Regions from separate parts of the Streptomyces sp. NPDC049577 genome, predicted to be linked through region 1. Evidence: riboswitches for the same ligand, from Rfam matches in the RefSeq annotation. Region 1 holds a riboswitch; each other region holds the start of a gene.
The links. A riboswitch is a leader RNA that binds a small molecule or an ion and turns the genes downstream of it on or off. The one in region 1 is predicted to bind cobalamin.
Positions count from the first base shown of each region.

Region 2: it holds a riboswitch for cobalamin, as region 1 does, so the genes downstream of both, AB0K09_RS16465 (HoxN/HupN/NixA family nickel/cobalt transporter) here and metE (5-methyltetrahydropteroyltriglutamate--homocysteine S-methyltransferase) in region 1, are expected to answer to the same signal.
Region 3: it holds a riboswitch for cobalamin, as region 1 does, so the genes downstream of both, AB0K09_RS02905 (ribonucleoside-diphosphate reductase subunit alpha) here and metE (5-methyltetrahydropteroyltriglutamate--homocysteine S-methyltransferase) in region 1, are expected to answer to the same signal.
Region 4: it holds a riboswitch for cobalamin, as region 1 does, so the genes downstream of both, AB0K09_RS26650 (cobalamin biosynthesis protein) here and metE (5-methyltetrahydropteroyltriglutamate--homocysteine S-methyltransferase) in region 1, are expected to answer to the same signal.

Region 1 covers NZ_JBFAPH010000351.1:764-6,357, forward strand. The annotation lists partial or broken gene AB0K09_RS27920 (short-chain fatty acyl-CoA regulator family protein) at 1-480, opposite strand, end outside; partial or broken gene AB0K09_RS27925 (isocitrate lyase) at 763-1,065, shown strand; gene AB0K09_RS27930 (3-hydroxybutyryl-CoA dehydrogenase) at 1,183-2,049, shown strand; cobalamin riboswitch at 2,200-2,345, shown strand; gene metE (5-methyltetrahydropteroyltriglutamate--homocysteine S-methyltransferase) at 2,518-4,842, shown strand; partial or broken gene AB0K09_RS27940 (PASTA domain-containing protein) at 4,942-5,594, opposite strand, start outside.
Region 2 covers NZ_JBFAPH010000128.1:5,515-11,108, reverse strand. The annotation lists gene AB0K09_RS16475 (YIP1 family protein) at 104-694, opposite strand; gene AB0K09_RS16470 (APC family permease) at 741-2,312, opposite strand; cobalamin riboswitch at 2,429-2,645, shown strand; gene AB0K09_RS16465 (HoxN/HupN/NixA family nickel/cobalt transporter) at 2,675-3,805, shown strand; gene uvrA (excinuclease ABC subunit UvrA) at 3,828-5,594, opposite strand, start outside.
Region 3 covers NZ_JBFAPH010000011.1:15,499-21,092, reverse strand. The annotation lists gene AB0K09_RS02910 (ribonucleotide-diphosphate reductase subunit beta) at 1-757, opposite strand, end outside; gene AB0K09_RS02905 (ribonucleoside-diphosphate reductase subunit alpha) at 757-3,147, opposite strand; cobalamin riboswitch at 3,301-3,436, opposite strand; gene mctP (monocarboxylate uptake permease MctP) at 3,606-5,237, opposite strand; gene AB0K09_RS02895 (DUF3311 domain-containing protein) at 5,234-5,506, opposite strand.
Region 4 covers NZ_JBFAPH010000313.1:855-6,448, reverse strand. The annotation lists gene AB0K09_RS26655 (cobyric acid synthase) at 1-1,392, opposite strand, end outside; gene AB0K09_RS26650 (cobalamin biosynthesis protein) at 1,422-2,417, opposite strand; cobalamin riboswitch at 2,472-2,603, opposite strand; gene AB0K09_RS26645 (hypothetical protein) at 2,759-2,974, opposite strand; gene AB0K09_RS26640 (inorganic phosphate transporter) at 2,984-4,189, opposite strand; gene AB0K09_RS26635 (class II aldolase/adducin family protein) at 4,302-4,964, shown strand; gene AB0K09_RS26630 (alpha/beta hydrolase) at 5,029-5,594, shown strand, end outside.

The sequences.
Region 1 (5,594 bases):
GTCGAGGTCGTGGAGGTAGTTCTTGCGGCGGTGGAAGAACTCCCGGACCTCCTCGTGCGGGGAGCGCGGTGCGGCCGGACCGGCCACCTCGCCGCGTCCCTCGGCCGCCTCCGCCAGGCGTTCGGACAGCGCCTGGTTGCGGCGCCCCAGCTCGATGAGCACGGCGGCGACCGACGGCAGCCGGGAGACGAGCTCGGTCAGCTCGCCGGCAGAGACGCGGGCGCCGGCGATCTCGTCGGCGAGCGCCTCGCGGAGGTCGGCGAGGACCCGTGTGGTGTCCTGCTCGGCGAAGAAGCCGGGGTCCACCCCGAACGCCTCGGTCAGCCGCAGCAGGACGGGGACCGTCAGGGGTCGCGAATCGTGCTCCATCTGGTTCAGGTAACTGGGCGAGATCGCGAGCACGCGCGCGAACTCGGCCTGGCTGAACCGCCGCTCCTCGCGCAGCCTGCGCAACCGCGCGCCCGCGTAGGTCTTGCCCACCGCCGGCCCCTCCCGTTGTCGGTCCGGCGGCGAGTCTAGGGCCCGGACCCGGAAAGTGAACCTTCCCACGTCTTCGCAGACTTGGCGGAATGCGCTGAGAAGATTCGCATCACTTGGCATCCGGCCACCCTTGATGGCACTCAGTGCCGCTGCAAGAGTCGTCCATGCGGCCCGCCGGCCCGGTTCTCTCCGCTCCCGCTCATCCCCGATGGCACGGCGGGCCGCGTTCCCGGGGGAGTTCCCCGGTCTTCGCACACTTGGCACCCATCCCTGGAGGCAGCCATGGCACAGGCAGCGACGGACGCCCCGACCACCGTGGACGACCTCACCCGGCGTTGGGCGACCGACCCCCGCTGGAAGGGCATCGAGCGGACCTACGGCGCCGAGGACGTCATCCGGCTGTCCGGCAGCGTCCGCGAGGAGCACACCCTGGCCCGCCGCGGGGCCGAGCGCCTGTGGCGGCAACTGCACGAGCGCGACTACGTGCACGCCCTCGGCGCGCTCACCGGCGGACAGGCCGTGCAGATGGTCAAGGCCGGACTGCAGGCCGTCTACCTCTCCGGCCGGCAGGTCGCCGCCGACGCCACGGCACTGACCGGCTCCACCGAGGAGGAGCAGTTCCACTGAGCGCTCCCACCGGCCACGGAGATCCACCATCGACGCCTACGCCCACCCCCTCGTCCGGCCTCCGGAGGCACAGTCGTGAACACCACCCTCACCCGTATCGGGATCGTCGGCGGCGGGCAGATGGGCGCCGGCATCGCCGAGGTCTGCGCCCGCGCCGGGCTCGACACCGTCGTCTGCGAGGCCGACGCCACCGCCGCCCGCGCCGCACGGGACCGCGTGACCGCCTCCCTCGAACGCGCCGTCACCAAGGGCAAGCTGGACGGGGCGAGCGCCCAGGACGCCCTCGCCCGGCTCGCCTTCTCCGGCAGCCTCGACGACCTCGCCGACCGCCACCTCGTCATCGAGGCCGTCAGCGAGAACGCCGAGGTGAAGACCGAGGTCTTCGCCGCCGTCGACAAGATCGTTGAGGATCCGGAGGCGATCCTCGCCACCAACACCTCCTCGATCCCCGTGATGCGCCTCGGCATGGCGACACGCCGTGCCGACCGCGTGGTCGGACTGCACTTCTTCAACCCCGTGCCCGTCCTGCCCCTGGTCGAGGTCGTCTCCTCCCTGCACACCACGGCCGCGACCGCGGACGCCGTCGAGACCTTCGCCACCCGCACCCTGGGCAAGACGGTCGTACGGTCCCGGGACCGCGCCGGCTTCGTCGTCAACGCCCTCCTGATCCCCTATCTGCTCTCCGCGATCCGCATGGCCGAGTCCGGCTTCGCCACCGCGACCGACCTCGACACCGGCATGGAGCTCGGCTGCGCTCATCCGATGGGCCCGCTCCGGCTCGCCGACCTGATCGGCCTGGACACCGTCGCCTCCATCGCGGAATCCCTCTACGAGGAGTTCAAGGAACCGCTCTACGCCCCGCCCCCGCTGCTGCTGCGCATGGTGGAGGCGGGGCTGCTCGGCCGCAAGACGGGCCGGGGGTTCCACACCTACGGCCGGTGACGAAGAAGTTCCCGGCGACGGCCGGGGCCGCACCGGAGGGCGCGGCGTGATGTGTGACCGGTATGTGAACAACCCTGTCCCGGCCGGCGACCCTCCCTCTAGGGTGGCCAGTGCAGCCGGTTCGCCCTGCTCGCCAGGCAGGCGCGTCGCAAGAGGGAACCCGGTGGGAATCCGGGACTGCCCCGCAGCGGTGAGCGGGAACGACCGCCGTCATACGCACTGGGCCCGGGCGGGTCCGGGAAGCGACGGCCAGTAGGTGTCTGCCCCGGCAGACGCGCCCGCGAGTCCGAAGACCTGCCGCTGCCCGCGCGCGAGCGTTCGCGCGCGGAGATCCCGGTGACCTCGAGGGCGGGTCGGCGTACACATCCAACGGGCCCGCGCAACGGCGGCGACCCGCCGGATCCGTCACCCTTCGCGTCCTCGCCGGGTTTCCGAGGTGCTGAACAGAAACTCGCGAAGGAGAGTTCCGTGACCAGCAAGTCCGCAGCCGCGGCAGCACGCGCCACCGTTCACGGCTACCCCCGGCAGGGCCAGGGCCGTGAACTGAAGAAGGCGATCGAGGGCTACTGGAAGGGCCGCGTCACCGCCGGTGCCCTCCGGGAGACGGCCGCCGAACTGCGCGCCGCCAACTGGCGGCAGCTCGCCGACGCCAGCGTCCACGAGGTGCCGACCGGCGACTTCTCGTACTACGACCACGTCCTGGACACCAGCGTCATGGTCGGCGCGATCCCCGCCCGCCACCGCGCCGCCGTCGCGGCGGACCCCCTGGACGGGTACTTCGCCATGGCCCGCGGCACTCAGGACGTGGCACCACTGGAGATGACCAAGTGGTTCGACACCAACTACCACTACCTGGTCCCCGAGCTCGGCCCCGACACCGTCTTCACCGCCGACTCCGCCAACCAGGTCACGGAACTGGGAGAGGCCCTCGCCCTCGGCCTCACCGCCCGACCGGTCCTCGTCGGACCGGTCACCTACCTGCTGCTGGCCAAGCCCGCGCCCGGCGTCGCCGCCGGCTTCGAACCGCTCACCCTCCTCGACCGGCTGCTGCCCGTCTACGCCGAGGTCCTCGCGGACCTGCGGGCCGCCGGGGCCGAATGGGTCCAACTCGACGAGCCCGCCCTGGTCCAGGACCGCACCCCGGCCGAGCTGAACGCCGCCGGCCGCGCCTACCGCGAGCTGGGCACCCTCACCGACCGCCCCAAGCTGCTCGTCGCCTCCTACTTCGACCGCCTCGGCGAGGCCCTGCCGGTCCTGGCCAAGGCCCCCGTCGACGGCCTCGCCCTCGACTTCACCCGGTCCGCCGCCGCCAACCTCGACGACCTCGCGGCCGTCGGCGGCCTGCCCGGCAAACGCCTGGTCGCCGGCGTGGTCGACGGCCGCAACGTATGGATCGACGACCTCGAGAGGTCCCTGTCCACCCTCGGCACCCTCCTCGGCCTCGCCGACCGGGTCGACGTCGCCCCCTCCTGCTCCCTGCTGCACGTCCCCCTGGACGCCACGGCCGAGCGCGACATCGACGGACAGATCCTCCGCTGGCTCTCCTTCGCCCGCCAGAAGGCCCGGGAGGTCGTCACCCTCGCCAGGGGACTCGCGCACGGCACCGACGCCATCGCCGCCGAACTCGCCGCCAACCGCGCCGACCGCGCCTCGCGCGCCGGCTCGGCGATCACCCGGGACCCGGCGGTGCGCGCCCGCGCCGCCGCCGTCATCGCCGCCGACGCGCACCGGTCCCAGCCCTACCCCGAGCGCGCGGCCGCCCAGCGCGCCCACCTGCGGCTCCCGCCGCTGCCGACCACCACGATCGGCTCCTTCCCGCAGACCACCGAGCTGCGCACGGCCCGCGCCGACCTGCGCGCCGGACGCATCGGCACCGCGGCCTACGAGGAGCGGATCGAGGCCGAGATCCGCGAGGTCGTCTCCTTCCAGGAGAAGACCGGCCTCGACGTCCTCGTGCACGGCGAGCCCGAGCGCAACGACATGGTCCAGTACTTCGCCGAGCAGCTCACCGGCTACCTGGCCACCCAGCACGGCTGGGTCCAGTCGTACGGCACCCGCTACGTCCGCCCGCCGGTCCTCGCCGGCGACATCTCCCGCTCCGAGCCCATGACGGTCCGCTGGACCCGCTACGCGCAGTCGCTCACCGAGCGCCCGGTCAAGGGCATGCTCACCGGCCCGGTCACCATGCTCGCCTGGTCCTTCGTCCGCGACGACCAGCCCCTCGCCGACACGGCCCGGCAGGTCGCCCTGGCCCTGCGCGACGAGGTGAACGACCTGGAGGCCGCCGGGACACCGGTGATCCAGGTGGACGAGCCCGCCCTCCGCGAGACCCTCCCGCTGCGCGCCGCCGACCACGCGGCGTACCTCGCCTGGGCCACCGAGTCCTTCCGTCTCGCCACGAGCGGCGTCCGGCCGGACACCCAGATCCACACCCACATGTGCTACGCCGAGTTCGGCGACGTCCTGGCGGCCATCGACGACCTCGACGCGGACGTCATCAGCCTGGAGGCGGCCCGCTCGCACATGCAGGTCGCCGGGGAGCTGGCCACGGCGGGCTACCCGCGCGAGGCCGGCCCCGGCGTCTACGACATCCACTCGCCGCGCGTCCCCGGCATCGGCGAGGTGGCGGACCTGCTGCGGAAGGCCCTGTCCGCGATCCCCGCCGACCGCCTGTGGGTCAACCCCGACTGCGGCCTGAAGACCCGCGGCCGGCCCGAGGTCCGCGCCTCCCTGGAGAACCTGGTGGCGGCGGCCCGCGAGGTCCGCGAGGAACTGGGCGGCACGGCCTCCTGACACCACGGCCCGGACCAGTGCGGTAGCGCCGGCCCGGGCCTCACCCCGTCACCGCGGCACCCCCGGCGTGTGTGGGGGAAACCTCGCACACGCAGGCCCTCAGCACAGGCGCGTGTGGGGGCAGACGCTGTGGCCGTGACGGTGGGAGCCGCCCGACGAGTCGCCGGAGCCGTCGGAGTCGTCGGATCCACGGGGGATCCCGTCCGGGAAGGCGGTGTTGCGGTCGTGGTCCCCGGGGAAGGGGTCGCGGTAGTCCGGGTCGCCGTCGTCGTCGCGGTCCGGCAGGTCGACCGCGGCGCCCGTCGCCCGGGCCGGGTCGGGACAGCCGTTGTCGCGGGACGAGAGATAGAGCGTCACCCGGGTGTCGCGCGGGACCTGACGGCCCTCGGCCGGATCGTGGGCGCACACCCGCCAGTCGTCGTACGCCCCTTCGTCCGGCAGGGTGTCGTTCCGGTACGCCGCCCGCGCCTGGACGTGGCCCTCGGGAATCCCCAGCGCCACGACCTGCGCGCGTGCCGTCGGCCATGTCTTCCACACCAACTCGGGCATGACCGGCCACGGAATCGGGTCGCCGTCCTTCTTCGGGCAGGGGTCGCCCGTGTGGACGACGCCGAAGTCGAGTGCGGGGCGGGCGCCGGTTCCGCTGCTCGCCTGCTGGAAACACACCGTCCACAGTGAGCGGGCCGTGACGGCCTTGCGGTCCTTGGACGCGTCGTGCTGTGTGACGGAGTATCCGGCCCTCGTGGCCTTCG
Region 2 (5,594 bases), on a different contig from region 1:
TCCTTGATGAGGTAGAACTGTTCTCGAGCCCGCCCGGTGTGCATCCCCCGTCGCACCGGGCGGGCCATCGTCGTTCCGGGGCCGCTGCCGTTCGGGCCGGCCGTCAGCCGCTGCCGGGCGGGAACTTCAGCAGGGCCACGGCCGCCAGCATCTGTACGCTCACCGCCGCCACCGCCTTGCGGGTCGGCAGATGGTGCTGGCCGCGGATCAGCAGGACGGCCAGCGCGCAGCCGAAGGCCGCCGTCACGGAGGCCGCGGCCCGCACGGGCACCGAGTCCGAGGGCAGCCAGGCGTCGAGGGCCAGCCGGGGCAGGTCGGTCGCCCAGAAGACGAGGACGAACAGACCGGTGGTGGGCGCGAACCTGCCGTTGCCGCCCAGCCGGCGGGCGATGGCATGGGTGACGATCCCCAGCAGCAGGCTGGCCAGCAGCACCACCACGGCACCGATGGCCATCGCCCACAGGGCCAGCGCGGGGCTCACCTCCCACTGGCCCCAGAAGGAGTCCTTGCCCATCGTGCCCATCGCCCCGCACAGCAGGCTCAGGAACGTCGCCGCACCCCACACGCTCCGGTCCCGGGCCTCGTCGAGCACGTCGACGGGCCGGTACCAGAGCCCGAATATCAGGCGGTGCCAGAGCAGCCGGCGCGGCTTGGCGGAGGTGGGCTTCGAGGACGGGGCACTGGTCACGGGCATGGGTGCCGTTTTATCACCGTTCGGCAACTCCGCCGGTGTCGGGCCGTCAGGCGGGCGTCGGCTCGCGGTCGTTCGGGCCGTTCTCCGCGCCGTCGTCCGGGCCGCTGTCCGGACCACCGCCCGGGCTTCGCCCGTGGGTGTCCCCGGCGGCGTCCGGCAGGTACTCCTCGCTGATCTCGCGCGGTCCGAACGGCCACACCTTCTCGTACGCCGCCCACGCGGCGAAGGCCGCGCAGCCGGCGGCGACCCAGGCCAGGGACCATTCGATGGGGTGCCGGCCGGGGGAATTGCGGTCCGCGTAGCCGTAGATGACCAGCCAGCCCACCAGCGCCACCAGGCTCGGCAGCGGATAGAGCCACATCCGGTACGGCCGCGGCAGCCCCGGCTGGCGGCGGCGCAGCACCGTCACGGCCACGATCTGGGCGAGCGCCTGCACCAGCACCATCACGGTGGTCAGCAGCTGGATCAGCGTCGCCAGATCCGTATGACGGCCGATCAGAAACCCCACGGCGCCGATGACGCCCATCGTCACCAGCGGCAGCACCGGGAAGCGGTGGCGCGGGTGCAGGGTGCCGAAGGGGCGGAAGAAGACCTTCTCCCGGGCGGCGTCGTAGGGCACGCGCGAACCGCCCAGCAGCCCGGTGTAGACGGAGGCGAAGGCGGTGACGAGGATCAGCACCGTGACGGCGTTCGCGGCGGCCTTGCCCCAGGTCCTCTCCAGCACCGCCGAGGCCACCGAGGTGGCGGCCGTGGAGCCCGGGTCGAGCATCTCCCGCCAGTCGACCACGCCCAGGGTGCCGATCTGGAGCAGCAGATAGATGACCATGATGCCGAGGATCGAGTAGACGATGGCGCGCGGCAGGGTGCGCCCGGGGTTCTTGATCTCCGCGCCCATGTAGGCGGCGGTGTAGTAACCGCCGTAGTCGTAGATGCCGATGGTCAGACCCGCGGCGAAGCCGATCCAGAAGTGATTGCCCGTCAGCTCGAAGGCGTGGGCGGGGTAGGTGAACGCGAGCGCGGTGCTGAAGTGCGTGAACGCGGCGACGATGACGAGCACGACAGAGGCGATCATCACGCACCACAGCACAGCGGTGATCCGCGCGATGTTCTCCACGCCGCGCCACAGCAGCGCCACGACCACCGCGATCAGCGCCAGCCCGGTCAGATCGCCCTGGCCCGGCGTCATGCCCGGCCAGAGGAAGCCGAGGTACTGGACGAAGCCGATCACGCCCGTCGCCATCGCCAGCGGGATGAACAGCATCGCCGTCCACACGAACAGGAAGGGCATCAGCTTGCCCGTGCGGTACTGGAACGCCTGCCGCAGATAGACGTAACTGCCGCCCGCGCCCGGCAGGGACGCGCCGAGCTCGGCCCAGACCAGACCGTCCGCCAGCGCCAGCACCGCGCCCGCGACGAAGCCGATGACGGCCTGCGGGCCCCCGAAGGCGGCAACCATCAGCGGGATCGTGACGAACGGCCCGATCCCGCACATCTGGCTCATGTTGATGGCGGTGGCCTGGAACAGCCCGATGCGCCGGGCGAAGGCCCCCGGCGGGGCCCCGGCCCCGCCCGGTGAGTCCTTGCCGGCCCGACGGGGCCCGTGCTCAGCGTCTGCCATGGCGGTCAGCCCTTTCTGCTCGTTCCCGCACACGTAGCACCGGCCCGCCCGCGCGTCCATCGCTCCGTGCATACGTGGTGATAACCACTTCTTCGTCAGGGGATGCGGCCGAAACGTTAAGGTGGCCCGGTCGTGGTGCTCGGGAAGACCGGTGACGGACCCTCGTGGTCCCATTCCGGAGCGGCCCTCGCCACTGTGATCGGGGAGTTTCCGTCCCACACCGCGCGTCCACGGGCGCGCGGAGCCACTGGCCGCAGCCGGCTGCCGGGAAGGCGGGGGCGGGCGCGAACGGACCCGTAAGCCAGGAGACCGGCCACGGCACCGAAGAAATGATCCACGAGGTGCTGGAGCGTTCACCCCTGATGTCCGTGAATACCGCCGTGTCCGACCGCGCGCCCGACGGCCCGCCGCCCGCCTTCCGCTGGCGCCGCCAGGACACCGTGCGCACCGCCGGCCTGCTGGCCGTCATCGCCGCCCTGCACGTCGTCGCCTTCGGCGTGCTCTTCCTGCTGGTCGTGCCCAACCACTACCGGGTCGACTCCAAGGTCTTCGGCGTCGGCCTCGGCGTCACCGCCTACACCCTCGGCATGCGGCACGCCTTCGACGCCGACCACATCGCCGCCATCGACAACACCACCCGCAAGCTGATGGCCGACGGCAAGCGCCCGGTCTCGGTCGGCTTCTGGTTCGCCCTCGGCCACTCCAGCGTGGTCGTCGTCATGGCCGCCCTGGTGGCCGGCGGCACCCATCTGGCCGGGGTGCTGATGAACGAGGAGTCCACCACCCACCAGACCCTCGGCGTGGTCGGCACCACCGTCTCCGGCGGCTTCCTCTACCTCATCGCCGCCCTCAACCTCGTCGCCCTCTCCGGCATCCTGCGCATCTTCCGCGCGATGCGCGAGGGACGCTACGACGAGGCCGAGCTGGAACGGCAGCTGGACTCCCGGGGCTTCATGAACCGCCTGCTCGGCCGGCTCACCCGCTCCGTCTCCCGCCCCGGCCAGATGTATCCGCTGGGCTTCCTCTTCGGGCTCGGCTTCGACACCGCCACCGAGGTCACGCTCATGGTGATGGCCGGCAGCGGCGCCGCGGCCGGCCTGCCCTGGTACGCGATCCTGTGCCTGCCGCTGCTCTTCGCGGCCGGCATGAGCCTGTTCGACACGCTCGACGGCACGTTCATGAACTTCGCCTACCAGTGGGCCTTCTCCAACCCGGTGCGCAAGGTCTACTACAACCTCACCATCACCGGGCTGTCGATCGCCGTCGCCTTCCTCATCGGCACCATCGAACTGGTCGGCGTCCTGCACGAGAAGCTCGGGCTGGACGACGGGGTCAGCGGCTGGATCGCCGGGCTGGACCTCGACAACGTCGGCTTCGTCATCGTCGGCCTCTTCGTGGCCGTCTGGGCCCTCGCCCTCGCCTACTGGCGCTTCGCCAAGGTCGAACAGCGCTGGGCGGCCCGCACGGCCGCCGCCCCGGCCTCCGACGGATGACCAACGGCCGCCGGGACGGACGTCAGGCGCCCAGCTCCTTCGCGAGGTAGCGCGCCGTCACGCTCCCGGCGGCCGCCGCCACCTGCTGCGGCGTGCCCGCCGCGACCACGCGCCCGCCCTCGTCGCCGCCCCCGGGGCCGAGGTCCACGACGTGGTCCGCGCCCGCGACCACGGCCATGTCGTGCTCGACGACCACCACCGAGTCGCCCGCCTCCACCAGCCCGTGCAGCTGCCGCAGCAGCACCTCGGTGTCGGCGGGGTGCAGCCCGGTCGTCGGCTCGTCGAGCACGTAGAGGGTGTGCCCGCGCCGGGTGCGCTGGAGCTCCGCGGCGAGCTTGACGCGCTGCGCCTCCCCGCCCGACAGCTCGGTGGCCGGCTGGCCCAGACGCAGATAGCCCAGACCGACCTCCCGCAGCATCGCCAGGCTCCGCCGGGCGGCCGGCACGTCCGCGAGGAACTCCTCCGCGGCGTCCACGGTCAGCTCCAGCACCTGGGCGATGTTCGCGCCCCGGTAGGTGATCTCCAGCGTCTCCGGGTTGTAGCGCGCGCCCCCGCACGCCTCGCAGGGCGCGTACGCGCCGGGCAGGAACAGCAGCTCGACGGCGACGAACCCCTCGCCCTGACAGGTCTCGCACCGCCCGCCGGCGACGTTGAACGAGAACCGCCCCGCGCCGTAACCCCGGGCCCGGGCCGCGTCGGTGGCGGCGAAGACCTTGCGCACCGCGTCGAACAGCCCGGTGTAGGTGGCGAGGTTGGACCGCGGGGTGCGCCCGATGGGCTTCTGGTCGACGCGCACCAGCCGGTCGACCCCCTCCAGCCCCCCGACGGCGAACTCCGCCTCCCCGCCCTCCAGCCGGGCCGCGACGGACTCCGCCAGCACCTGGCCGACCAGCGTCGACTTGCCGGACCCCGACACGCCCGTCACGGCGGTGAAGACGCCCAGCGGCACGTCCACGTCGAGGTCCCGCAGATTGTGCCGGGTGATCCCGCGCAGCCGCAGCACGCCGGAGGGTTCGCGCGGGGCGCGACCCGCCGGGGCCGCCCCGCCGGGGAAGAGGAACCGGCGCGTGGCCGACCCCGCCACCTCCGCCAGCCCGGCGACCGGGCCGCTGTAGAGCACCGTGCCGCCGTGCTCGCCCGCCCTCGGGCCCACGTCCACCACCCAGTCCGCGCGCCGCACCAGGTCCATGTGGTGCTCGACGACGAACAGCGAGTTGCCCGCGGCCTTGAGCCGGTCCAGCACCGTCAGCAGCGCGTCGCTGTCGGCCGGGTGCAGCCCCGCCGACGGCTCGTCCAGCACGTACACCACCCCGAACAGGCCGGAGCGCAGCTGGGTGGCCAGCCGCAGCCGCTGGAGCTCGCCGGCCGACAGGGTCGGGGTGGGCCGGTCCACGCTCAGATAGCCCAGGCCGAGCTCGGTGAGCACCTCGATCCGGGCCACCAGGTCGCCGGCCAACGTGCCCGTCACGCCCTCCTCCGCCCGGGCCGGCCGCAGCACCTCGGCCAGCCGGGACAGGGGCAGCGCGGCCAGCTCGGCGATGTCCCGCCCGGCGAAGGTCACCGCCAGCGCCTCCGGGCGCAGCCGCCGGCCCCCGCACACCGGGCACGGGCCGCTCACCAGGTGCCGCTCCGCGCGCGCCCGCAGCGCGGCGCTCTTGGAGTCCGCGAAGGTATGCAGCACATAGCGCCGCGCGCTCATGTACGTGCCCTTGTAGGGGCGCTGGATGCGTTCCGCCTCGCGCACCGGGTGCACGGTGACCACCGGCTGCTCGTCGGTGAACAGGATCCA
Region 3 (5,594 bases), on a different contig from region 1:
CGACGGCCTCCTTCAGCATGTCGGTGACCTGCTGCTGGAGCTCGTCGTCGAAGATGTCGGGCTCCTCCTGGCGGACGGTGTCCACGACCTCGAACGCGAAGTTCATGTGCATGGTCTCGTCGCGGAAGACCCAGTTGGTGCCGGTCGCCAGGCCGTGCAGCAGGCCGCGGCTGCGGAACCAGTACACATAGGCGAAGGCGCCGTAGAAGAAGAGGCCCTCGATGCACGCGGCGAAGCAGATGAGGTTGAGCAGGAAGCGACGGCGGTCGGCCTTCGTCTCCAGGCGCTCGATCTTCTCGACCGAGTCCATCCACTTGAAGCAGAACTGCGCCTTGTCGCGGATGGAGGGGATGTTCTCCACGGCCGCGAAGGCCGCCGCGCGCTCCTCCGGGTCGGGCAGGTAGGTGTCGAGCAGCGTCAGATAGAACTGGACGTGCACGGCCTCCTCGAAGAGCTGCCGCGAGAGGTACAGGCGCGCTTCGGGGGAGTTGATGTGCTTGTACAGGGTCAGCACGAGGTTGTTGGCCACGATCGAGTCGCCGGTCGCGAAGAACGCGACCAGGCGCCCGATCATGTGCTGCTCACCCGGGGACAGCTTCGCCAGGTCGGCGACGTCCGAGTGGAGGTCGACCTCCTCGACGGTCCAGGTGTTCTTGATCGCGTCGCGGTAGCGGTCGTAGAAGTCCGGGTACCGCATGGGGCGCAGCGTCAGCTCGAAGCCCGGGTCGAGCAGGTTCTTCTGTTCAGCGGCGGACATTACTGGCAGGCCTCGCAGGACTCGGGGTTCTCAAGGGAGCAGGCGATGGCGTCCGCGTCGGGCGCGGCCTGCTGCACGGGGATGGTGGCGGCGGTGGAGCCGGAGGCCGCGCGGGCGATCCGGGTGGCCGGGCGCGAGCGCAGGTAGTACGTCGTCTTGATGCCCTGCTTCCAGGCGTACGCGTACATCGAGCTGAGCTTGCCGATGGTGGGCGAGGCCATGAAGAGGTTCAGCGACTGGCTCTGGTCCAGGTACGGCGTACGGGCCGCGGCCATGTCGATCAGCGCGCGCTGCGGGATCTCCCAGGCGGTGCGGTAGAGGTCGCGCACCTCCTGCGGGATCCAGCGCATGTCCTGGATCGAGCCGTTGGCGTCGGTCATGGCGTCGCGGGTGGTGCGGTCCCAGACGCCGAGCTTCTTCAGGTCCTCCACCAGGTAGGTGTTGACCTGGAGGAACTCACCGGAGAGCGTCTCGCGCTTGAAGAGGTTGGAGACCTGCGGCTCGATGCACTCGTACACGCCGGCGATCGAGGCGATGGTCGCGGTGGGCGCGATGGCGAGCAGCAGCGAGTTGCGCATGCCGACCGACGCGATGCGGCCGCGCAGGGCCTCCCAGCGGTCCGCCCAGGCCGGGACGGCGTTCGGGTAGTGGTCCGGGTGCAGCACGCCGCGCGCGGTGCGGGTCGCGGACCAGGCCGGGTGCGGGCCGTGCCGCTCGGCGAGGTCGGCGGACGCCTCGTAGGCCGCGAGCATGATGCGCTCGGAGATCTTGGTGGACAGCTCCTTCGCCTCGGCGGAGTCGAAGGGCAGGCGCAGCCGGAAGAAGACGTCCTGCAGACCCATCAGGCCCAGGCCCACCGGGCGCCAGCGGCTGTTGGAGTTGCCGGCCTGCTCGGTCGGGTAGAAGTTGATGTCCACGACGCGGTCGAGGAAGGTGACGGCCGTGCGGACCGTGCGGTCGAGCTTCTCCCAGTCCATCTCGCCGTCGGTGCCGAGGTGGGCCGCGAGGTTGACCGAGCCGAGGTTGCAGACCGCGGTCTCGCCGTCGTCGGTGACCTCCAGGATCTCCGTGCAGAGGTTGGAGGAGTGGACGACCTTGCCCTTCTCGGCCGTCTGGTTGGCGGTGCGGTTGGCGGCGTCCTTGAACGTCATCCAGCCGTTGCCGGTCTGCGCGAGGGTGCGCATCATGCGGGCGTAGAGCACGCGGGCCGGGATCTGCTTGACGGCCTTGCCCTCGGCCTCGTAGCGGCGGTAGGCGGCGTCGAACTCGTCGCCGTACAGGTCGACCAGGTCCGGCGTGTCGGCGGGGGAGAACAGCGACCAGTCGGCATCGGCCTCGACGCGGCGCATGAACTCGTCCGGGATCCAGTGGGCGATGTTCAGGTTGTGGGTGCGGCGGGCCTCCTCACCGGTGTTGTCGCGGAGCTCCAGGAACTCCTCGATGTCGGCGTGCCAGGTCTCCAGGTAGACGCAGGCGGCGCCCTTGCGGCGGCCGCCCTGGTTCACCGCGGCGACGGAGGCGTCGAGGGTGCGCAGGAACGGCACGATGCCGTTGGAGTGACCGTTGGTCCCCCGGATGAGGGAGCCGCGCGAACGGATGCGCGAGTAGGAGAGGCCGATGCCGCCCGCGTGCTTGGAGAGCCGCGCGACCTGGTGGTAGCGCTCGTAGATCGAGTCCAGCTCGTCCAGCGGCGAGTCCAGCAGATAGCAGGAGGACATCTGCGGGTGGCGGGTGCCGGAGTTGAAGAGAGTGGGGGAGGAGGGCAGGTAGGAGAGCGTGCTGGTGAGCCGGTAGAGCTCGGCGACGTCCTCCAGGGCCCGCTCCGAGTGGTCCTCGGCCAGACCGCAGGCGACGCGCAGCAGGAAGTGCTGCGGGGTCTCGACGACCTGCCGGGTGATGGGGTGGCGCAGCAGGTAGCGGCTGTGCAGGGTGCGCAGGCCGAAGTAGCCGAAGCGGTCGTCGGCGCCGTCGGCGAGGGCGGCGTCGACCAGGGCGTCCAGGCGCTCGGCGTGCTGGCGCACGAAGGCGGCGGTGTCGTCCGCGATCAGGCCCTCGCGGTGGCCGACGGCGACCGAGGCGGAGAAGGAGGTCGCGCCCTGTCCGGCGGCCTCCTCCGCGATGGCGCGGGTGAGCAGCCGGGCGGCGAGCTTGGAGTACTCGGGCTCCTCGGCGATCAGACCGGCCGCGGCCTCCGTGGCGAGGGAGCGCAGCTCGGCCTCGTCCGAGCCGGGGTGACGGCCCCGCAGCGCGGCGGCGGCGACCTTGCCCGGGTCGGTGGCGGGCAGATCTGCGGTGAGATCGGTCAGGGTGCGCAGCAGCGCGGTCCCGGGACCGCCGGCGTCCGTGGTGGTGACGGAACCTGAAACCGGATCTGCGGGCGCGATGGTCACGTGTGGCTCTCCCTCGCTCGGCTGGGGGCCTGGGCGGGAGGTGCTCGACGGATCGCTCGCCGGCATGCCACGTGCACGAGGGCATGCCGCACAGCGCCCATCGGCCCAACCGCGAGGCCCGGACGTCTTCCAACACCCGTGCCGAGCGGGCTCGGTCGTGGGTGTGCTGCCGGCAGGTCCTCGGACTGGTGGTGCGTATATGGGCACACATACACCGTTGCGGGACAGTTCCGGATTTCCACCGGATTCCCCTGCGGCGACAGCGAGGACGAGCATACATCTAGTGCCGGGCTCCGTACGCGCCCCCACATGTTGTGTCGCCCCGTCATGAGGTGGTCGCGGAATGTGCTAACGGGCAAGCGGAGGAGGCATGCGAGAGGGGGCCGCCACGCCCCGTCGTGCGGGTCGTGACGGCCCCCTGGAGGGCCGGGGCGAGGGGGCCCGGCGGGCCCCCGCTCCTAGTGCCCGCCGGGCGCTCCAGCCGTCGCCGGGGGCAGCTCCGCGCTCACCCCGGGATCGCCGGCATCGGCCGTGTAGTCCGAGGCGCGCGTCTGGTCCACCCCGTCCGGCGCCTTGACCGCGCGCAGCACGAACGTCGCCACGATGACGACGATCACATTGAGGACGAAGGCCGTCAGCCCGATGTACCCCTTCTCCCCGATGAGCGGGATCAGGTTGGTGTTCCCGAAATGCGGCTGGGTCGCGCTCGGCGTCTCGTACGCCTTCCACGTCCCGTACGCCATGCCCGCCGCCCAGCCGGCGAGCAGCGCCCAGCGGTGGGCCCAGCGGGTGAAGAGGCCGCCGACGAGCGCCGGCACCGTCTGGAGGATCCAGATGCCGCCGAGCAGCTGGAAGTTGATCGCCACCGTCTTGTCCATCGTGAGGACGAAGGCGAGCGCGCCCACCTTGACCAGCAGCGAGGCGAGCTTGGAGACCTTCGCCTCGTGCTCCGGCGACGCGTCCGGCCGGATGAACTCCTTGTAGATGTTGCGCGTGAAGAGATTTGCGGCGGCTATCGACATGATGGCCGCCGGCACGAGCGCCCCGATGCCGATCGCGGCGAACGCCACGCCCGTGAACCAGTCCGGGAACATGTTCTCGAAGAGCTGCGGGATCGCCAGCTGGCCGTTCTTGACCTTGATCCCGGCGGCGATGGCCATGAAGCCGAGCATCGCCAGCAGGCCCAGCATCAGCGAGTACAGCGGCAGGATCGTGGTGTTGCGGCGGATGACGTTGCGGCTGCGGCTGGAGAGCACGGCCGTGACCGAGTGTGGATAGAGGAACAGCGCCATCGCCGAGCCGAGCGCGAGCGTCGCGTACGACCACTGCGCCTGCCCCCCGGTGATCAGCGAACCGCTCGGCTTCCCGGTCTTGGGGTTTGTGGTCGCGAACGCCTCGCCCGCCTTCGCGAAGATATGGTCGAAGCCGCCCAGGCGGATCGGGATGTAGACGATCGCCACGCCGATGACGATGTAGATCAACGCGTCCTTGACGAAGGCGATCAGCGCCGGCGCGCGCAGCCCGGAGGAGTAGGTGTAGGCCGCGAGCACACCGAAGGCGATCAGCAGCGGCAGGTCCTTGACGAACCAGTTGGTGTTCTCGCCGCCGCCCACGCCCATGACGTCCAGAACGGCCTGTATTCCGACGAGTTGGAGGGCGATGTACGGCATCGTCGCGAGGATCCCGGTGAGCGCGAGCGCCAGCGAGAGCCCCCGGGACCCGAAGCGGCCGCGCACGAAGTCCGAGGACGTCACGTATCCGTGCTTGTGCGCCACCGACCACAGGCGCGGCAGGAAGGTGAAGACGAGCGGGTAGCACAGGATCGTGTACGGCACCGCGAAGAAGCCCGCGGCCCCGCCCGCGTAGATCGCCGCGGGGACGGCGACGAAGGTGTACGCCGTGTAGAGGTCGCCGCCGAGCAGGAACCAGGTGATCCAGGTGCCGAAGGAGCGGCCGCCGAGCCCCCACTCGTCGAGGTTGTCGGCGTTCTCGGCACGCCGCCAGCGCGAGGCCAGGAAGCCCATGACCGTCACGACCAGGAAGAAGATGATGAAGACGGCGAGTGCCACGCCGTTCACGCCGTCCTTCACCGCTGCTCACCGCCCCGGCGGGCGCGGGTCGTCCGCTCGTGCCGGCGCACGATGGCGTAGGCGACGACCGTGAGGGCCGTGGAGAGCACCACCCACAGCATCTGGTACCAGTAGAAGAACGGGATGCCGATGAGGGCCGGGGTGAGCCGGGAGTAGGAGTCGACCCACAGCATCGCCCCGAAGGGCAGGGCCAGGCATATGCCCGCGACGATCAGTGGCACGGTGACGACGACGCGTTCGCGGCCGCCGTTCCCAGGTGGTTCGGACATGCAATGACTCCGTCCCCTGCGCGATCCCAGTGTGTGATCTTGCGTAATGCGCAGGAAATCTAGGGGAGGCCGCCTCCGGGCGTCACCC
Region 4 (5,594 bases), on a different contig from region 1:
TTCCTCGCGCAGTGCCGCGAACGACGTGTCCGGGGCCGGCACGAACGCCCGCCCGGCCGCCCGCGCCACCTCGCGCAGGAACGCCCGCCGGAAGCCGTCGCTCTCCAGCGAGCCGTGCCAGTGGGTGCCCCATACGGCGCCCACCCGGCAGCCGTCGAGGAACGGCTCGTCGCCGCCCAGTACCTCGGCGACGCCGTGGTGGATCTCGTAGCCCTCCACGGTCTCGCCCAGTGCCTTGCCGGACGGCCGGGTCAGGGTCTTCTCGGCGGCGAACCGCACCCGTACGGGCAGCAGGCCGAGCCCCTCGACCGTGCCGGCCCGGGACTCCACCTCGTCGTCGATGCGCTCGCCCAGCACCTGGAAGCCGCCGCAGATGCCCAGCACCGGCCGGCCCTCGGCGGCCCGGCGGGCCAGCGCGTCCGCCAGCCCCCGCTCGCGCAGCCACGCCAGCGCCCGCACCGTGCCGCGCGTGCCCGGCACCACGACGAGGTCGGCGTCGGCCAGCTCCTCGGGCCGGTCCACGAACCGCACCACGACGCCCGGTTCGGCCGCCAGCGCGTCCACGTCCGTGAAGTTGGACATCAGCGGCACCGCGCAGACGGCCACGCGCAGCACGTCGCCGCCGTACGGCGGCGCGACCACCGACTCGCGGACGGCGCCGCGCAGCGACACGCGCAGCCCGTCCTCCTCGTCGATGCCGAGCCCGTGCGCGAACGGCAGCACGCCCACCGTCGGACGGCCGGTCAGCTCGCGCAGCATGTCCAGGCCGGGCTCCAGCAGCGTGACATCGCCGCGGAACTTGTTGACGAGGTAACCCGCTACCAGCTCCTGGTCCTCGCGGGACAACAGCGCGGTCGTGCCGAAGAAGGAGGCGAAGACGCCGCCCCGGTCGATGTCGCCGACCACCACGACCGGCAGTCGCGCGGCCCGTGCGAGGCCCATGTTGACGATGTCGCTGCGCCGCAGATTGATCTCGGCCGGGCTGCCGGCGCCCTCGCAGATCACCGCGTCGTGCGTGCGCCGCAGCTCGGCCAGGCACTCGGTGACCGTGCCGAACAACTGCTCCTGCCGGCCCGCGTGGTAGCCACGGGCGCTGAGCTCGCCGACCGGCTTGCCCATCAGCACGACCTGGCTGCTGCGGTCGCCGCCGGGCTTGAGCAGCACCGGGTTCATCAGCGCCGTCGGCTCCACGCCGGCCGCCGCGGCCTGCATGGCCTGCGCCCGGCCTATCTCCGCGCCCTCGCGCGTGACATAGGAGTTGAGCGACATGTTCTGCGCCTTGAAGGGCGCCACCTTTACGCCCTTGCGGGCCAGCCAGCGGCAGATGCCCGCGGTCACCACGCTCTTGCCCGCGTCGGAGGTGGTCCCGGCCACCAGCAGGCCCCCGCCCAGCGGGCCGCCCGGCCCGCGCCCGTCCGTCGTCACCGGTTCCTCCTCGTGGACACCGTCGGTTGCGCCTTCGAGAGCCTGCCCAGCGCGCGGGTGCGGGAGACGGCGTACCGGCAGGCGACGGAGGCGCCCAGGGCCAGGACCGCGACCCGGCGCGAGAGCCGCACCGCGCGCTCGATGTCGCGCACCTCGACCGGGCGGTTCTCCTCGCCCAGCACGGGCCGGTGCTCGACGCGGCCGGAGTAGGCGAGGGTGCCGCCGAGCCGCACGCCCAGGGCCCCGGCGAAGGCCGCCTCCACCGGGCCGGCGTTGGGGCTCGGGTGCCGGGAGGCGTCCCGCCGGGCGATCCGCCAGGCGCCGCGCCGGTCCGGGCCGGCGAGCACGGTGAGGGCGGCGGTCAGCCGCGCGCCGGGCCAGCCGACGGCGTCGTCGAGCCGGGCCGAGGCCCAGCCGAACCGCAGGTGGCGGGGCGACTTGTGACCCACCATCGCGTCGAGCGTGTTGACCGCGCGGAAGCCGACCAGCCCGGGCACCCCCGCGAGGGCGCCCCAGACCAGCGCGCCGACGACGGCGTCGGAGGTGTTCTCGGCCACGGACTCCACCACGGCGCGGGCGATCTGCTGGTGGTCCAGGGCCTGCGGGTCGCGCCCGCACAGGTGCGGCAGCCGCTCCCGGGCCACGTCCAGGTCCCCGGCGGCGAGCGCCCCGCCGACGGCCCGTGCCTCGCGGCCCAGCGAGGTGCCGCCCAGCACGGCCCAGACGGCGGCCGCGGTCAGCGCGGTCTCGGCCGTACGGGAGCCGCGTACGGCGCGGGTGAGCAGCGCGGCGGCGGCGGTGGCGCCGCCCGCGCAGAGCAGGGTGTGCAGGGTTCCGCGACCTCGGTGGTCGCGCCACAGCCGGTCCTCGACGGCCTGCGCGGCACGGCCGAACGCGGCGACCGGGTGACCGCGGCGGGGATCGCCGAGCACCAGGTCGCCGAGAAAGCCGAGCGCCGCGCCGGACGCGTAGACCGCGGTGCGGCCGGGCATGGCGATGTGTCCTCACTCAGGGTCCGCGCCCTGGATCGACGTGACCGGCGACCAGAGTCTCCTGGCTCCCGGATCCGCGTCGCCCCCGGCCTTCCAGCCGCCTTCGTACGGCCGTGGCCCTCATGACGGGGGTGCGCTCCCCGGTGACAGTGGCGGGACCGCGCCGGACTCGCACCGGCTTCCTCTGCTGTCGCCGTTTGGCGTTCGGCAGTCCACCACGAGCCGGAGCCAAGGTCAACTCTCCCCAGGGGCCCGGGAGCCCGGAACGCCGGACGGGCCGAGCGGATGTCCGCTCGGTCCGTCCGGCGCGCAGCGGCCGTGACGGCCGCGAAGAGGCGTGGTCAGCCCACGATCAGATAGATCCCGTACCCCACGGCCGCCGCGCACAGCGCGTAGCAGAGGTAGGCACCCGTGCGGGCCAGGGCCGCGCCGCTGCCCGCCTGCCCGGCGGGGCGGGACGTGCCGACGATGCCGAGGGTGAAGACACCCACCAGGGCGACGGTGACCAGGACGCTGACGCCGAAGACCTGGCCGAGGGCCATCCAGTTGATGTGCATGGTCGCTTCCTAGGCTGCGGTCTCGGACGTGGCCAGCGGGCCCGCCGGCGGCGGGGCGACGGCCTTGAGGGCGGCGGTGACGACACCGGCCGGCTCCGCGGCGGGGGCGGCGGGGGCGTCGGTGACGTTGTCGTGCGTGACCGGCTTGCGGCGCGAGGCCGCCCAGATCGCGCCGCTCGCGGCGAGGGCGAGGACGGCCACCGCGGCGACGCCCCAGTCGCCCTGGTCGGCGAGGAGGGCGGCCGCGCCGGCGACGAGACCGGCGGCCGGGAGGGTCAGGCCCCAGGCGAGGACCATGCGGCCGGCCGTGGACCAGCGCACCACGCCGCCCTTGCGGCCGAGGCCGGCGCCCATGACCGAGCCGGAGCAGACCTGGGTGGTGGAGAGCGCGAAGCCGATGTGCGAGGAGGCGAGGATCACCGTGGCGGCACCGGTCTGGGCGGCGAAGCCCTGCGCCGGGCGGATGTCGGTGAGGCCCTTGCCGAGCGTCTGGATGATGCGCCAGCCGCCCAGGTACGTGCCGAGCGCGATGGCCAGGCCGGCCGAGACGACGACCCACAGCGGCGGGTCGGAGTGCGGGGCGATGACGCCACCGGTGACCAGCGCGAGGGTGATGACGCCCATCGTCTTCTGCGCGTCGTTGGTGCCGTGCGCGAGGGAGACCAGGGCGGCCGAGGCGATCTGGCCGGCGCGGTAGCCCTTCGCGGTGTCCTGCTCGTCGCGGCCGCGGGAGAGGCGGTAGGTGAGCCGGGTCGCGGCCGTGGAGGCGATGCCGGCCACGATCGGGGCGCACACCGCCGGGATGAGGACCTTCATGACGATCGCGTCACCGTGCACGCCGTGCGTACCCACCGAAACCAGGGTGGCGCCGATCAGACCGCCGAAGAGGGCGTGCGAGGAGCTGGAGGGCAGGCCCGCCAGCCACGTCAGCAGGTTCCAGACGATCGCCCCGACCAGTCCGGCGAAGATGATCTCGGGTCTGACCCCGGCCTTCTCGTCGATGATGCCGCCGGAGATCGTCTTGGCGACCTCCACGGACAGGAACGCGCCGACGAGGTTGAGTGCCGCCGACATCGCGACGGCGGTCTTCGGCTTGAGAGCGCCGGTGGAGATGGTGGTGGCCATGGCGTTGGCCGTGTCGTGGAAGCCGTTCGTAAAGTCGAACACCAAGGCCGTGACGATCACGATCCCGATGAGAAGCGTGATGTGTTCCATTCACCCAGGCAATCAGTTCGGTGGTCAGTACGCGGCGACCGTAGGGACTCCGGGTGAACGGAAGGTGAACTGGGTCGGGCGGCGCCATGACACCCACCGGAGGCGGACAACGATGACGGATCTGGCCGAGCGCGACGAGATACGCCGGGCATGGGCAAAAGTCGTGGCCACGGCCCGGCGCACCACGGCCGAGGGCCTGGTGGTGGGCACCTCCGGGAACGTCTCCGCCCGGATCGGGGACGTGGTCCTCGTCACACCCACCGGCGTGCCCTACGACCGGCTCGGGCCCGGGGACGCCGTCGGCGTCGGCCTCGACGGCCGCCGGCTGTTCGGCGCACTGCTCCCCACCAGCGAGTTGCCCATGCACCTCGCCGTCTACCGGGCCACCGACGCAGCCGCGATCGTGCACACCCACGCCGTGCACGCCACGGCCGTCTCCACCCTGGTCACCGAGATGCCGCTGATCCACTACATGGCCGCCGCCCTCGGCGGCCCGGTCCGCGTCGCCCCGTACGCCCTCTACGGCACCGACGAGCTCGCCCGGCACATCCTCACCGCCCTCGAGGGCCGCACCGGCTGCCTCCTGCGCAACCACGGCACCCTCACCTACGGCGCCACCCTCGACCAGGCGTACGACCGCACCGCCCAGCTGGAGTGGATGTGCAGGGTCTGGCTCACCGCCACCGCCGTCCCCGGCCGCACCCCGGCCCTGCTCAGCCTCGAGCAACTCGACGAGGTGGCCGGCAAGCTGCGCGGTTACGGCCAGCGCGGCTGACGCACGCGCCGGCCGCCGCCCCGCCCACTGGCCGGGCGGCCCGCCCGCCCGCACACTGGGGTGAATGGGCGTGCGCACCGCGGCGGCCGTGACCGCCGCATCCGTCATAGGCGCCGGAGCGGCCATGGTGGCGGCCGGGCGCTACGCCGGCGATGCCGCGCTGAAGGTCCCGCCCGACCAGCCGCTGCCCGGCGAGCCACGGATCGCCGTCCACGAGGCCGACGCCGCCACGGTCACCCTCACCCGCACCCCGGCCGCGCTCCGGCCCGGCACCTACGGACTCGCCGGGCGCGGCCTGCGCGCCGTGGTCGGGCCCGTCGTCCCGGACGTCTCCCACCCGCACGACTGCGTCGTACGGCACCTGGAGCGCGTCACGCGCGGCGCCCCGCGGCCCGGCGATCACGTCTGGCTGACGCCGCAGGTCCACAGCGGCGACCCGGAGGAGGCACTCGGCCTCTCCTACGCCGAGGTGACGGTGGCGGGCGAGACCGGCGAGCTGCCCGCCTGGTTCCTCTCCGGCGACCGCGACACCTGGGTGATCGCCGCGCACGGGCTGGGCACCACCCGCGAGCACGCCATGGTCCTCATGCCGTTCCTGCGCCGCATGCGCTTCCCGGTGCTCGCCCCCGC